Linked DNA regions of Variovorax sp. PBL-E5. The protein of the gene in region 1 interacts with the protein of each later gene in a pairwise test. Links are inferred from orthologs where the notes say so. Each region holds a gene or a part of one and is shown on either strand. Other genes may lie near its edges.

What was found. Proteins that work in one complex are often made in the same cells at the same time.
Region 2: the proteins of glnK (region 1) and WDLP6_RS13760 interact in binary tests that used the Escherichia coli proteins (3 or more experiments, as listed by UniProt). The link is inferred for Variovorax sp. PBL-E5 from one-to-one orthologs.

The regions. Positions count from the first base shown.
Region 1 is NZ_LR594671.1:240,251-245,830, reverse strand. Bases 1,798-4,582 are described here. They hold glnK (P-II family nitrogen regulator), read right to left. Parts: upstream 3,467-4,582; coding sequence 3,128-3,466; downstream 1,798-3,127. Other genes in these bases: WDLP6_RS01150 (YifB family Mg chelatase-like AAA ATPase), read left to right, coding at 4,507-4,582; WDLP6_RS01155 (TorF family putative porin), read right to left, coding at 3,527-4,348; WDLP6_RS01165 (ammonium transporter), read right to left, coding at 1,798-3,101. Outside these bases: glycolate oxidase subunit GlcE, read right to left, coding at 1-465; WDLP6_RS01170 (SMP-30/gluconolactonase/LRE family protein), read right to left, coding at 486-1,406; more of WDLP6_RS01165, read right to left, coding at 1,569-1,797; more of WDLP6_RS01150, read left to right, coding at 4,583-5,580. UniProt on the Escherichia coli protein: Involved in the regulation of nitrogen metabolism. Regulates the activity of its targets by protein-protein interaction in response to the nitrogen status of the cell.
Region 2 is NZ_LR594671.1:2,826,681-2,832,636, reverse strand. Bases 842-4,002 are described here. They hold WDLP6_RS13760 ([protein-PII] uridylyltransferase), read right to left. Parts: upstream 3,636-4,002; coding sequence 1,047-3,635; downstream 842-1,046. Other genes in these bases: map (type I methionyl aminopeptidase), read right to left, coding at 3,665-4,002; WDLP6_RS13765 (amino acid ABC transporter permease), read left to right, coding at 842-1,040. Also shown: more of WDLP6_RS13765, read left to right, coding at 1-841; more of map, read right to left, coding at 4,003-4,489; purL (phosphoribosylformylglycinamidine synthase), read left to right, coding at 4,616-5,956.

The sequences.
Region 1 (5,580 bases):
GAGCAGGCGCGAGATGTCGTAGCCGGCGACGTTCTTCATGACCTGGCCGCCGAAGGCGAGCACTTCGCCGCGGCCGTTGACGAGGGTGGCGCCCAGCACGTAGTCGCGCACGGCGCCCACGCTGGCGCGCGCGGGGCCGCAGAGGCCGGCGGCGATCATGCCGCCGACGGTGCCGGTGCCCGAGGGGCCGAAGCGCGGGGGCTCGAAGGGCAGGCACTGGCCGCAGGCAGCGAGGGCGGCTTCGAGTTCGGCCAGGGGCGTGCCGGCGCGCGCGGTGACGACGAGTTCGCTGGGTTCGTAGCTGGTGATGCCGGTGAGGGCACCGGTGGCAAGGAGCTCGCCTTGCGGGGATTCGCCGTAGAAGTCCTTGGTGCCGGCGCCGCGGATGCGAAGCCGATGTCCATCGGCGGCGGCGGCGCGGATGCGGTCGGTGAGCTGGGCAAGGGCAGGATCCATGGCCGCCATCGTAGCGCCCACGACGGTCCTCAATCCTCGAAGAAGTGGACCGGCAGCCCCGGCGTTTCGACGCGCATCGACACCACGTAGCCCGACGCGGGACGCTGCGCCAGTTCCGATGCGGGCCGGCCCTGCCGTGCGGAGGTGACGAACAGCGTGCGCAGGTCGCCGCCGCCGAGGCAGGGCATGGTCGGACACTGTACCGGCGTCGCCAGCGCCGTCAGCTGTTCGCCCGAGGCCGCGAAGCGCAGCAGCTGACCGCCTTCGAACATCGAGGCCCAGTAGCAGCCCGCGGCGTCGACCGTGGCGCCGTCCGGCCGGCCCTCGTAGCGCACCGGCGATTCCGGCGTCCAGCCCGCGGGCTTGCCCTCGAACTGGCGGAACACGCGGGGACGCGACAGCACGTTGGACGCGGCCGCCCATTCCCACGCGCGCACACGGTGCGCCGTGGTGTCGGACCAGTAGAGGGTCGAGGCATCGGGCGAGAACGCGAGCCCGTTCGCGGTGGTGGCTTCGTTGGCCATCTGCGTGAGCACCGGCGCGCGGCCGCCGCGCGCGTCGAGGCAGTAGAGCGCGGCGTTCGGCCGGTCCTTGGCCTCGTTGAGCGTGCCGGCCCAGAAGCGGCCCAGCGGATCGCACTTGCCGTCGTTGAAGCGCATGGTGCGCGTGTCGTAGTCGGCGCGTGCGAGCAATCGCAGCGGACTGCCCCATTGCGGCGCGCGGTAGATGCCGTCGCGCAGCGCGATCACCAGGCCGCCGCTGCGCGCCGGCGCCATGCAGCCCGGCTCGGTGGGCAGGCTCCATCGTTCGACGGTGGCAGCACCGATCCCGCCGCGCGTTCGCAACACGGCGCGCCCGGGAATGTCGAGCCAGTAGAGCGCACCTTCGTGCGGATGCCAGAACGGCGATTCACCGAGCTGGCACAGGCTGTCGTCGAGCGTCGTCCACATGGCGATGAATCTACCCGCAAAACCGGAACCAGGTCCCACGCGCCACCGACGCGCACACAAAAAGAAGCCCGCCGGCACCGAAGCGCTGGCGGGCTGAACATCCAAAGGAGAACCCGTTGATTCCGTTGCAAGAAGCGGGCCGCGCGCGGCGGCCCGTTCGCTTCAGCGGTTGTAGGCGGTTTCGCCGTGCGAGGAGATATCGAGGCCTTCGCGCTCTTCTTCCTCGGTCACGCGCAGGCCGATGGTGAGGTCGGCGATCTTGAAGGCGATGAAGGCCACCACGCCCGACCACACGATGGTCAGCACCACGGCCTTCAGTTGGATCCAGACCTGGGCACCGATGCCGTTGGAGGTCACGGCTGCCGTGACCCAGTCGCCCACCAGGCCAGGACCGCCGAGCGCCTGGGTGTTGAAGACGCCGGTCAGGAGCGCACCGACGATGCCACCGACGCCGTGCACGCCGAAGACGTCGAGCGAGTCGTCCGCCTTGAGCAGGTGCTTGAGACCGTTGACGCCCCAGAGGCAGGCGAAGCCGGCGACGAAGCCGACCACGATCGCGCCCATCAGGCCGACATTGCCGGCGGCCGGCGTGATCGCCACCAGGCCGGCGACGGCACCCGACGCAGCGCCGAGCATCGAGGCCTTGCCGCGCATCAGCGCTTCGCCGATGCACCATGCCAGCACCGCCGCAGCCGTGGCCGAGAAGGTGTTCATGAAGGCCAGCACCGCGCTGGTGCCGGCTTCGAGCGCGGAGCCCGCGTTGAAGCCGAACCAGCCGACCCACAGCAGCGAGGCGCCGACCATGGTGAGCGTGAGCGAGTGCGGCGTGAAGGCTTCCTTGCCGTAGCCGATGCGCTTGCCGACCAGCACCGCGCCCACGAGGCCGGCGACGGCGGCGTTGATGTGCACCACGGTGCCGCCCGCGAAGTCGAGCGCGCCCCATTGCCAGATCAGGCCGGCCTTGGCGTTCATCGCATCGACCACGTCCTTGTTGGCGTAGGCGTCGGGGCCCATCCAGAACCAGACCATGTGTGCGATCGGTGCATAGCTGAAGGTGAACCAGATCGCCATGAACAACAGCACGGCCGAGAACTTGATGCGCTCGGCGAAGGCACCGACGATCAGGCAGCAGGTGATGCCGGCGAAGGTGGCCTGGAAGGCGGCGAACAGCAGTTCGGGGATGTAGACGCCCTTGCTGAAGGTCGCACCCGGCGCGAACACGCCGGTGGCCGCATCGAAGATGCCCTTCATGAAGAGCCGATCGAAGCCGCCGACGAAGGAATTCCCCTCGGTGAACGCGAGGCTGTAGCCATAGATGAGCCACAGCACCACGATCATCGAGAAGGTGACCATCACCTGCATCAGCACCGACAGCATGTTCTTGCTGCGCACCAGGCCGCCGTAGAACAGCGCGAGGCCGGGCACGGTCATCATGATCACGAGCAGCGTCGACACCATCATCCAGGCGGTGTCGCCCTTGTTGAAGCTGGGTGCCGCGGCGGCCGAGGCATCGGCGGCCGGCGCGGATGCGGCGGCGGCTGTGGCCGGTGCAGCGGCGGCGGCCGGAGCGGGCGCAGCAGCCGCAGGTGCCGCGGCCGACGCGTCGGCTGCAGGCGCCGGCGTTTGAGCGAAGCCGGCCGTGCCGGCCAGGAGCACGCTCAGGCCGAGCGCGAGTGAGACAAGCAGTTTTTTCATTTGGTTTTTTCTTTCGTGCCTTGCGGTCAGAGCGCCTCGCGCCCTGTTTCGCCGGTGCGGATCCGGACGACCTGCTCCAGGTCGTAGACGAAGACCTTGCCATCGCCGATCTTCCCGGTGCGCGCGGCGCTTTCGACGGCCTCGATCACGCGCTCCACGAGCTCGTCGGCCACGGCGGCCTCGATCTTGACCTTGGGCAGGAAGTCGACGACGTACTCCGCGCCGCGGTACAGCTCGGTGTGGCCCTTCTGGCGGCCGAAGCCCTTGACCTCGGTGACGGTGATGCCCTGCACGCCGATGGCCGAGAGCGCTTCGCGCACTTCGTCGAGCTTGAACGGTTTGATGATGGCTGTGACCAGCTTCATGGTGGATCTCCTAACGATGGAACGGGACGGCGCGGCCGCGCGGGCCGCGCTTCTTCATGACTAGAGCGTCTTGGTCAGCGTGACGATGAAGCGCGCCTTGTTGGGCGAGTAGGTGGTGGCGCCGATGGGCCCGAAGCCGAAGTCCACGCCCGGGCTGGCGGTCAGCAGGTAGGCGTTCTTCTGATTGGCGCCCTGCACCGAGCCGGCCAGCGACAGGCCGTTGCCGAAGTCATAGGAGGCGCCCACGTTGTAGTCGACGTAGCTCTTGTAGCCCAGGCTTCGGATGTCCGCGCTCATGTGCGTGTAGCCCAGGGCGGCCTTGAGCGTGAGCTTGGGCATGATCTCCTTCGAATAGGCCAGGTTCAGGTAGCCCGTGTTGCGCCCGCTCAGGCCCGAGCCGTCCTTGTTGCCCGCGTAGTTGAAGTAGTCCTTGGAGACGGTGTGCGAGTACTTCAGCGTGAAGGAGCCGATCACCTCGTCGGTGTAGCCGGCCGAGCCGTAGAGCTCGGTGGTGTTGCCGCGCGTGTTGCCGGGGTACAGGTACGTGAGCACGCCGAAGTCGAGGTCGAAGACGCCTGCCTTCATCTTGTAGCCGCCGTACAGGTCGGTCTCGATGCTGTTGCCGTTGAGCCAGTTGACGCTGGAGTTCCAGTTGCCGACATAGAAGCCGCTCTCGCCGAAGGTGTAGTCGAAGCCGCCCTGCACGGCGGGCTTGACCGAGCGGGTCTTGGCGTAGCCGTTGCTGCCGATCACGTCCTGGTCCTGGCCACGGAACTTGTAGTCGCTGGTGAGCGAAACGTTGCCGGTGAGCTGCGCGCTCGCGAGCATCGGCAGGGCGGCGAAGGCGACCGCGGCCAGTAGCCGGACGGTTTTACGGTGCATCATCGAGAGACTCCTCGGAGTGTTTTGAAATGGAATGGAGTCCAGGTCAAAGCAGGGAGCGTGCCAAACTGTCAAAAGGCTGTAACAACGCCGCCGGGCCGGGCATGCAGCAGATCGAACAAGAGATGGAAAGCACCATCTTGGGGAAAGGGAGAGGAATGAGTCTGTCTTTGGTGCAGAGCCGTGCCTTGCTGGGCCTGGAAGCCGCGAGCGTCACGGTCGAGGTGCATCTGGCCAACGGCCTGCCGAGCTTCACGCTGGTAGGCCTGGCCGATGTCGAAGTGAAGGAAGCGCGCGAACGCGTGCGCTCGGCGATCCAGAACGCCGGGCTCGAATTCCCCAACAACAAGCGCATCACGGTGAACCTCGCGCCGGCCGACCTGCCGAAGGATTCGGGCCGCTTCGATCTGCCGATCGCGCTCGGGATCCTCGCGGCGAGCGGCCAGATCGAGGCGTCGCGGCTCGCGGGTAACGAGTTCGCAGGCGAGCTCTCGCTATCGGGTCAGCTCAGGCCCGTGCGCGGCGCGCTCGCGATGGCGCTGGCGCTGCACATGGGCGGGATCGCCACGCGGCTGGTGCTGCCCGCCGACAGCGCCCGGGAGGCCGCGCTGGTGCCAGGCGCCGAGGTGTATGGCGCCGCGCACCTGCTCGACGTCGTACGGCAGTTTCTGGCGGCCGATGCAGCCCAGCCGCTGCCCGAAGCCGGCGCAGACGGATGGGCGCGGGTTGTGCCGCAGGCCGCGCGACCGGCGGCGCGCCCCGCCGATCTCGCCGATGTGAAAGGGCATGCAGGCGCCAAGCGCGCCCTCGAAATCGCGGCCGCCGGCAACCACAGCCTGCTGATGGTCGGACCGCCGGGCTCCGGCAAGTCCATGCTGGCCCAGCGCTTCGCCGGTGTGCTGCCGGCGATGAGCGTCGACGAAGCGCTCGAAAGCGCTGCCATCGCCAGCCTGGGCGGCCGCTTCGCGGTCGAGCGCTGGATGTGCCGGCCGACGGTGAGCCCGCATCACACCGCCAGCGCCGTGGCCCTCGTCGGCGGTGGCTCGCCGCCGCGGCCGGGCGAGATCTCGCTGGCGCACCACGGCGTGCTCTTTCTCGACGAGTTTCCCGAGTTCACGCGCTCCGCGCTCGAGGCGCTGCGCGAGCCGCTGGAAACCGGCAGCATCACGATCGCGCGCGCCGCGCGCCGGGCCGAATTTCCCGCGCGCTTCCAGTTGATCGCGGCCATGAAC
Region 2 (5,956 bases), 2.6 Mb from region 1 along the record:
CGGCCATCGAGTGGCGCAGGGACCTCTGGGGTTCGCCGCTGCGGGCGCTCGCGACGCTGGTGCTGGCACTGCTCATCGTATGGGTGGCCCTGCACGCGCTCGACTGGGGCGTGGTGCACGCCGTGTTCCGCCCCGATGCCGAAGCCTGCCGCGCGTTGCGGCATGGCGCCTGCTGGGGTGTGATCGCGGAGAAGTGGCGACCCTTCCTGTTCGGCCGCTATCCCTATGAAGACCAATGGCGCCCGGCGATTGCGGTCGGCGTGCTGTCGGCGACCACCATGCTGAGCGCCTGGCCGCGCAGCTGGCGCGTCTGGCTGCTGCCGCTGTGGGTCGTCGTGCTCGCGCTGTTCGTGGTGCTGATGCGCGGCGGCGTGCTCGGCCTGGCCATGGTGCCGACCAGCCGCTGGGGCGGCCTGCCGCTTACGATCGGGCTCGCGGTGGTTGGGCTGGCGCTCGCGTTTCCGCTGTCGCTGCTGCTGGCGCTGGGCCGGCGTTCGCAATGGCCGGTGGCGCGCACGCTCAGCGCCACCTACATCGAGCTGGTGCGGGGCGTGCCGCTGATCTCGGTGCTGTTCATGGCCTCGTTCCTGCTGCCGCTGCTGTGGCCCGCGAGCTGGCAGCCGGACGTGCTGGTGCGCGTGCTGGCCGGCCTTGCGCTGTTCGTCGCGGCCTACCTGGCGGAGATCATCCGCGGCGGCCTGCAGGCCGTGCCGCGCGGCCAGATCGATGCCGCGATGGCGCTCGGCTTCGGCCGCTGGGCGGTGCAGCGCGACATCGTGCTGCCGCAGGCGCTGCGACTGGTCGTGCCGGCAATTACCAACACCGTCGTCGGAACCCTGAAGGACACCTCGCTGGTGACCGTGGTTGGCCTCTTCGAACTGACCGGCGCGCTGGGGCTGGCCCTCGGCGGCGATCCGACATGGCGGCCGTTCTACCTCGAGGGCTACCTGTTCCTGGCGCTGGTGTATTGGGTGATGTGCTTCGGGTTGGCGAGGTACGCCGGGTGGCTGGAGCGGCGACTCGCTGCCGGCCGGGACTAGCGACGCTCAGGCCGCCAGCGCCTCGAGCAGTTCGGTCTCGATCGCCAGCTGCGCGCGCTGCCCCTGCAATTCCGGTCCGCTGATCAGGAAGGTGTCCTCGACCCGTTCGCCGAGCGTCGTCACCTTCGCGAGCTGAAGATTCAGATGATGCCGCGCCAGCACGCGTGCGACCGAATACAAGAGGCCGGTGCGATCGCTGGCCGAGATGTTGAGCAGCCAGCGCTGCGCCTTCTCGTCGGGCAGGAGGCTGATGCGCGGCTTGATCGGAAAACTCCGCACCCGGCGCGAGACGCGGCCCTTGCTCGGCGGCGGCAGCGGCCCGGCTTCGCCGAGCGTTTTCGCCAGCCCGGTCTCGACCATGCTGATCAGGTCGCGGTAATGCTCGGGAATGAAGGTCGCGACGACCTGGAAGGTGTCCAGCGCATAGCCGTTGCTCGCCGTGTGGACCTTGGCATCCAGGATGCTGAACGAGGCCTGATCGAAGTAGCCGCAGATGCGTGCGAACAAGTCGGGCTGATCGGGCGTGTACACGACCACCTGCAGGCCTTCGCCCACCGGCGACAGCCGGGCGCGCACCAGGGCCGGCGCATGCGGATCGACCGGTATGCCGCGCGGCGGCACGTGGCGCGACAGCTGCTTGGTGTGCCACGCGATCTCCGACGCATCGTGGCGCATGAAGTAGCCGACGTCGAGCGTCTCCCACAGCGCCTTGTGCGCCTCGAAGGGTTGCGCATACAGCGCCAGCTGGATCAGCGCGTCGCGCTTGCGCGCCTCGACCTCGGCGCCCGGATCCGGCATGCGTCCGCCCAGCGCGCGCAGCGTCGATCGGTAGAGGTCTTCGAGCAGCTTGCCTTTCCAGGCATTCCACACGCGCGGCGAGGTGCCCCGGATGTCGGCGATGGTCAGCAGGTACAGCGCCGTCAGATAGCGCTCGTTGCCCACGCGTTTGGCGAAGGCGCCGATCACCTCCGGGTCGCTCAGGTCCTGCTTCTGCGCGACCTGGCTCATCACCAGGTGCTCAGCCACCAGGAACTCGATCAGCCGGCTGTCCTCGCGCTCGATCTCGTGCTGGCGGCAGAAGCGCCGCACGTCGCGCGCACCGAGCTCGGAGTGGTCGCCGCCGCGGCCCTTGGCGATGTCGTGGAACAGCGCGGCGACGTACAGGATCCACGGCTTGTCCCAGCCCGCGGCGAGCTGCGAGCAGAACGGATACTCGTGCGCATGCTCGGCGATGAAGAAGCGCCGCACGTTGCGCAGCACCATCAGGATGTGCTGGTCGACCGTGTAGACGTGGAACAGGTCGTGCTGCATCTGCCCGACGATGCTGCGGAACACGCGCAGGTAGCGCCCCAGCACCGAGGTCTGGTTCATGAGCCTGAGCGCGTGCGTGATGCCGCGCGGCTCCAGCAGCATGCGCATGAAGGTCATGTGGTTCACGCGGTCGTTGCGGAACTTGCTGTCCATCACATGGCGCGCGTTGTAGAGCGCGCGCAGCGTGCGCGGCGCGAGGCCGTTGACGCCGATCGTCTTCTGGTAGAGCAGGAAGGTCTCGAGGATCGCGTGCGGATCCTTCAGGTAGAGATCGTCGCTCGCCACCTCGATCAGCCCGGCCTTCTCGAAGAAGCGGTCGTTGATGCGCGTCGCTTCCTCGGCCTGCGGCTGCAGGCGTTCGGCGATGTTGAGCAGCAGGATCTGCGTGAGCTGCGACACCGCCTTGGCGGCCCAGTAGTAGCGGCGCATCAGCGCTTCGCTCGCCCTGCGCTGGGACTCGCCGGCATAGCCGAAGCTGGCGGCGACGGCGGTCTGCAGGTCGAACACCAGCCGGTCCTCGCGGCGGTTGGCGATCACGTGCAGGCGCGCGCGGATCAGGCTCAGCAGCGCCTCGTTGCGCTTGATCTGCTGCACCTCGAAGGGCGTGGCCAGGCCGGACTTCGCGAGGTCGTCCCAGCGGTTGCCGAAGCCCGCCGCCTTGCTCATCCACAGGATGGTCTGCAGGTCGCGCAGGCCGCCGGGCGATTCCTTGCAGTTGGGTTCGAGCGCATAGGGCGTGCTGTCGAACTTCTGGTGGCGGTGCCGCATCTCCTGCGACTTGGCGGCGTAGAAGGCTTGCGGGTCGATGGCAGCGAGGAAGCGCTTGCGAAATCCCGCATAGAGCCGCTTGTCTCCGACCACGAGCCGCGATTCGAGCAGCGAGGTCTGGACCGTGACGTCCTTCGAGGCCTCGGCCAGGCATTCATCGACCGTGCGCACGCTGGAGCCGATCTCGAGGCCCGCATCCCAGCACTGGCCGATGAAGGCTTCGAGCCGCTCGGGCGCGATGTCGGCCGCATGATCGTCGGGCAGCAGCAGCAGCACGTCGACATCCGAATAGGGGAACAGCTCGCCGCGCCCGAAGCCGCCGACCGCGACCAGCGCGAACGCATGCGCGAATCCGGCCTCGGCCCACAGTGCGCCCAGCGTTTCATCGGCCAGCGCCGACAGCTGCCGCAATGCGGTGTGGACGCTGCGCGTCGGCGCGCGCGCGCTGCGCAACTGGTCGAACAGCGCGAGCTTGCGCGCGCGATAGGCGTCACGCAGCGACGGGATGTCGACCATGATGGCAGCCACGGGCGGCCGATACGGCGTCAGGCCGCGGCGCTGACGAAAGCGGGCGGCGGGGGGCTGCCGGCGGACAGCGTGAGCACCTCGTAGCCGGTCTCGGTGACCAGGACCGTGTGCTCCCATTGCGCCGACAGCGAATGGTCGCGCGTGACGATGGTCCAGCCGTCGTACTGGCCGCCCTTGGCGTCTTCCTTGATGTCGCGCTTGCCGGCGTTGATCATCGGCTCGATGGTGAAGGTCATGCCGGGCTTGAGTTCTTCCAGCGTGCCGGGCTTGCCGTAGTGCAGCACCTGCGGCTCCTCGTGGAAGCCGCGGCCGATGCCGTGGCCGCAGAACTCGCGCACCACCGAGAAGCCGTTGCTCTCGGCAAAGCGCTGGATCGCGAAGCCGATGTCGCCCAGGTGGATGCCGGGCCTGACCTTGACGATGCCGTGCCACATGGCTTCGTAGGTGAAGGCGCACAGGCGCTTGGCTGCGATCGAGGCGTCGCCGACCACGAACATGCGGCTGGTGTCGCCGTGCCAGCCGTCCTTGATGACGGTGATGTCGCAGTTGACGATGTCGCCCTTCTTGAGCGGCTTGTCGTTCGGGATGCCGTGGCACACCACGTGGTTGACGGAGGTGCAGATCGACTTGGGGTAGGGCGTGCTGCTGGCGCCCATGTAGTTGAGCGGCGCCGGGATCGCGCCCTGGACCCCGGTGATGTAGTCGTGCGCAAGCTTGTCGATCTGGTTGGTGGTCACGCCGGGCTGGATGTGCGGGGTCAGGTAATCCAGCACCTCGGACGCGAGGCGGCACGCGACGCGCATGCCGGCCACGCCTTCGGCGTCTTTGTAGGTAATGCTCATGCCCCGAATTATCCCATCGAGCCCGTTAAACTTCAGGGTTATCGCGGATGGCCCCAGTCAGCGGCCGCCGCCTCATTGCTTGACTCCCAACGCGGCCTGCCGGCCGATCCGAACGTGACGTTGCCCGTGAACCCGTCTGCCCATCCCGTCGTCCCCGTGGTGACCTTCTTCGAGGGCGGCAGCGCACTCAGCGATTTCCGGGCGCGCCAGCTGCTGCCGCGCCTGCAGGCTATCGAACCGCGCATCGAGGGCATCGGCGCCCGCCACGTCCACCTGGTGGTGACCGACGCGGCGCTCGCGGATGCGGACCGCGCGCGCTTCGAGGCGCTGCTGAGTTACGGCGAACCCTTCGCCGCGCCCGGAAAGGCCGGCCCGACGGTCGTGGTCACCCCGCGCCTGGGCACGGTGTCGCCCTGGGCCTCGAAGGCGACCGACATCGCCCACAACTGCGGCCTCGCGCTGCGCCGCGTCGAACGCGTGACGCAGTACCACCTGGTGCTCAAGGCGCCCCTGCTGGACAAGGCCTTCGGCAAGTCGCCGACGCTCGAAGGAGACCAACTGGCCGCCGTCGCAGCGCTGCTGCACGACCGCATGACCGAGTCCGTGCTGGCCACGCTCGACCAGGCCGCCAGCCTGTTCGCCGAGCTGCCGGCGCAGCCGATGGCGCAGGTCGACGTGCAGGGCGGCGGCCGCGCGGCGCTGGTGGCGGCCAACACCACCTTCGGCCTGGCGCTGGCCGAGGACGAGATCGACTACCTGGTCGACGCCTTCACCCGCATCGGCCGCAATCCGAGCGACGTCGAGCTGATGATGTTCGCTCAGGCCAACAGCGAACACTGCCGGCACAAGATCTTCAACGCCGATTTCATCGTCGACGGCGTGGCGCAGCCGCAGAGCCTGTTCTCGATGATCCGCCACACCGAGCGCCAGAACCCGCAGCACACGGTGATCGCTTATTCCGACAACGCCTCCGTCATGGAGGGCACGCAGATCGAGCGCTTCGTCGCTGCCTCCGGATCGGGCCGCTACGGCAAGGCGCAGGCCCGCAGCCACGTGCTGATGAAGGTCGAGACCCACAACCATCCGACCGCCATCTCGCCCTTTCCGGGCGCCTCGACCGGCGCCGGTGGCGAGATCCGCGACGAGGGCGCGACCGGCCGCGGCTCGAAACCCAAGGCCGGCCTGACCGGCTTCACCGTGTCGACGCTGTGGCCGGCCGAGAACGGCTTCGGCAAGCCCGCGCACATCGCGAGCCCGCTGCAGATCATGACCGAGGGGCCGCTCGGCGGCGCCGCCTTCAACAACGAATTCGGCCGACCGAACCTGCTGGGTTATTTCCGCGAGTACGAGCAGTCGATCGTGAGCGACATCGATACCTTGCAGCGCGGCTATCACAAGCCCATCATGATCGCCGGCGGCCTGGGCAGCATCGATGCGACGCAGACAAAGAAGATCCGCTTTCCGGCC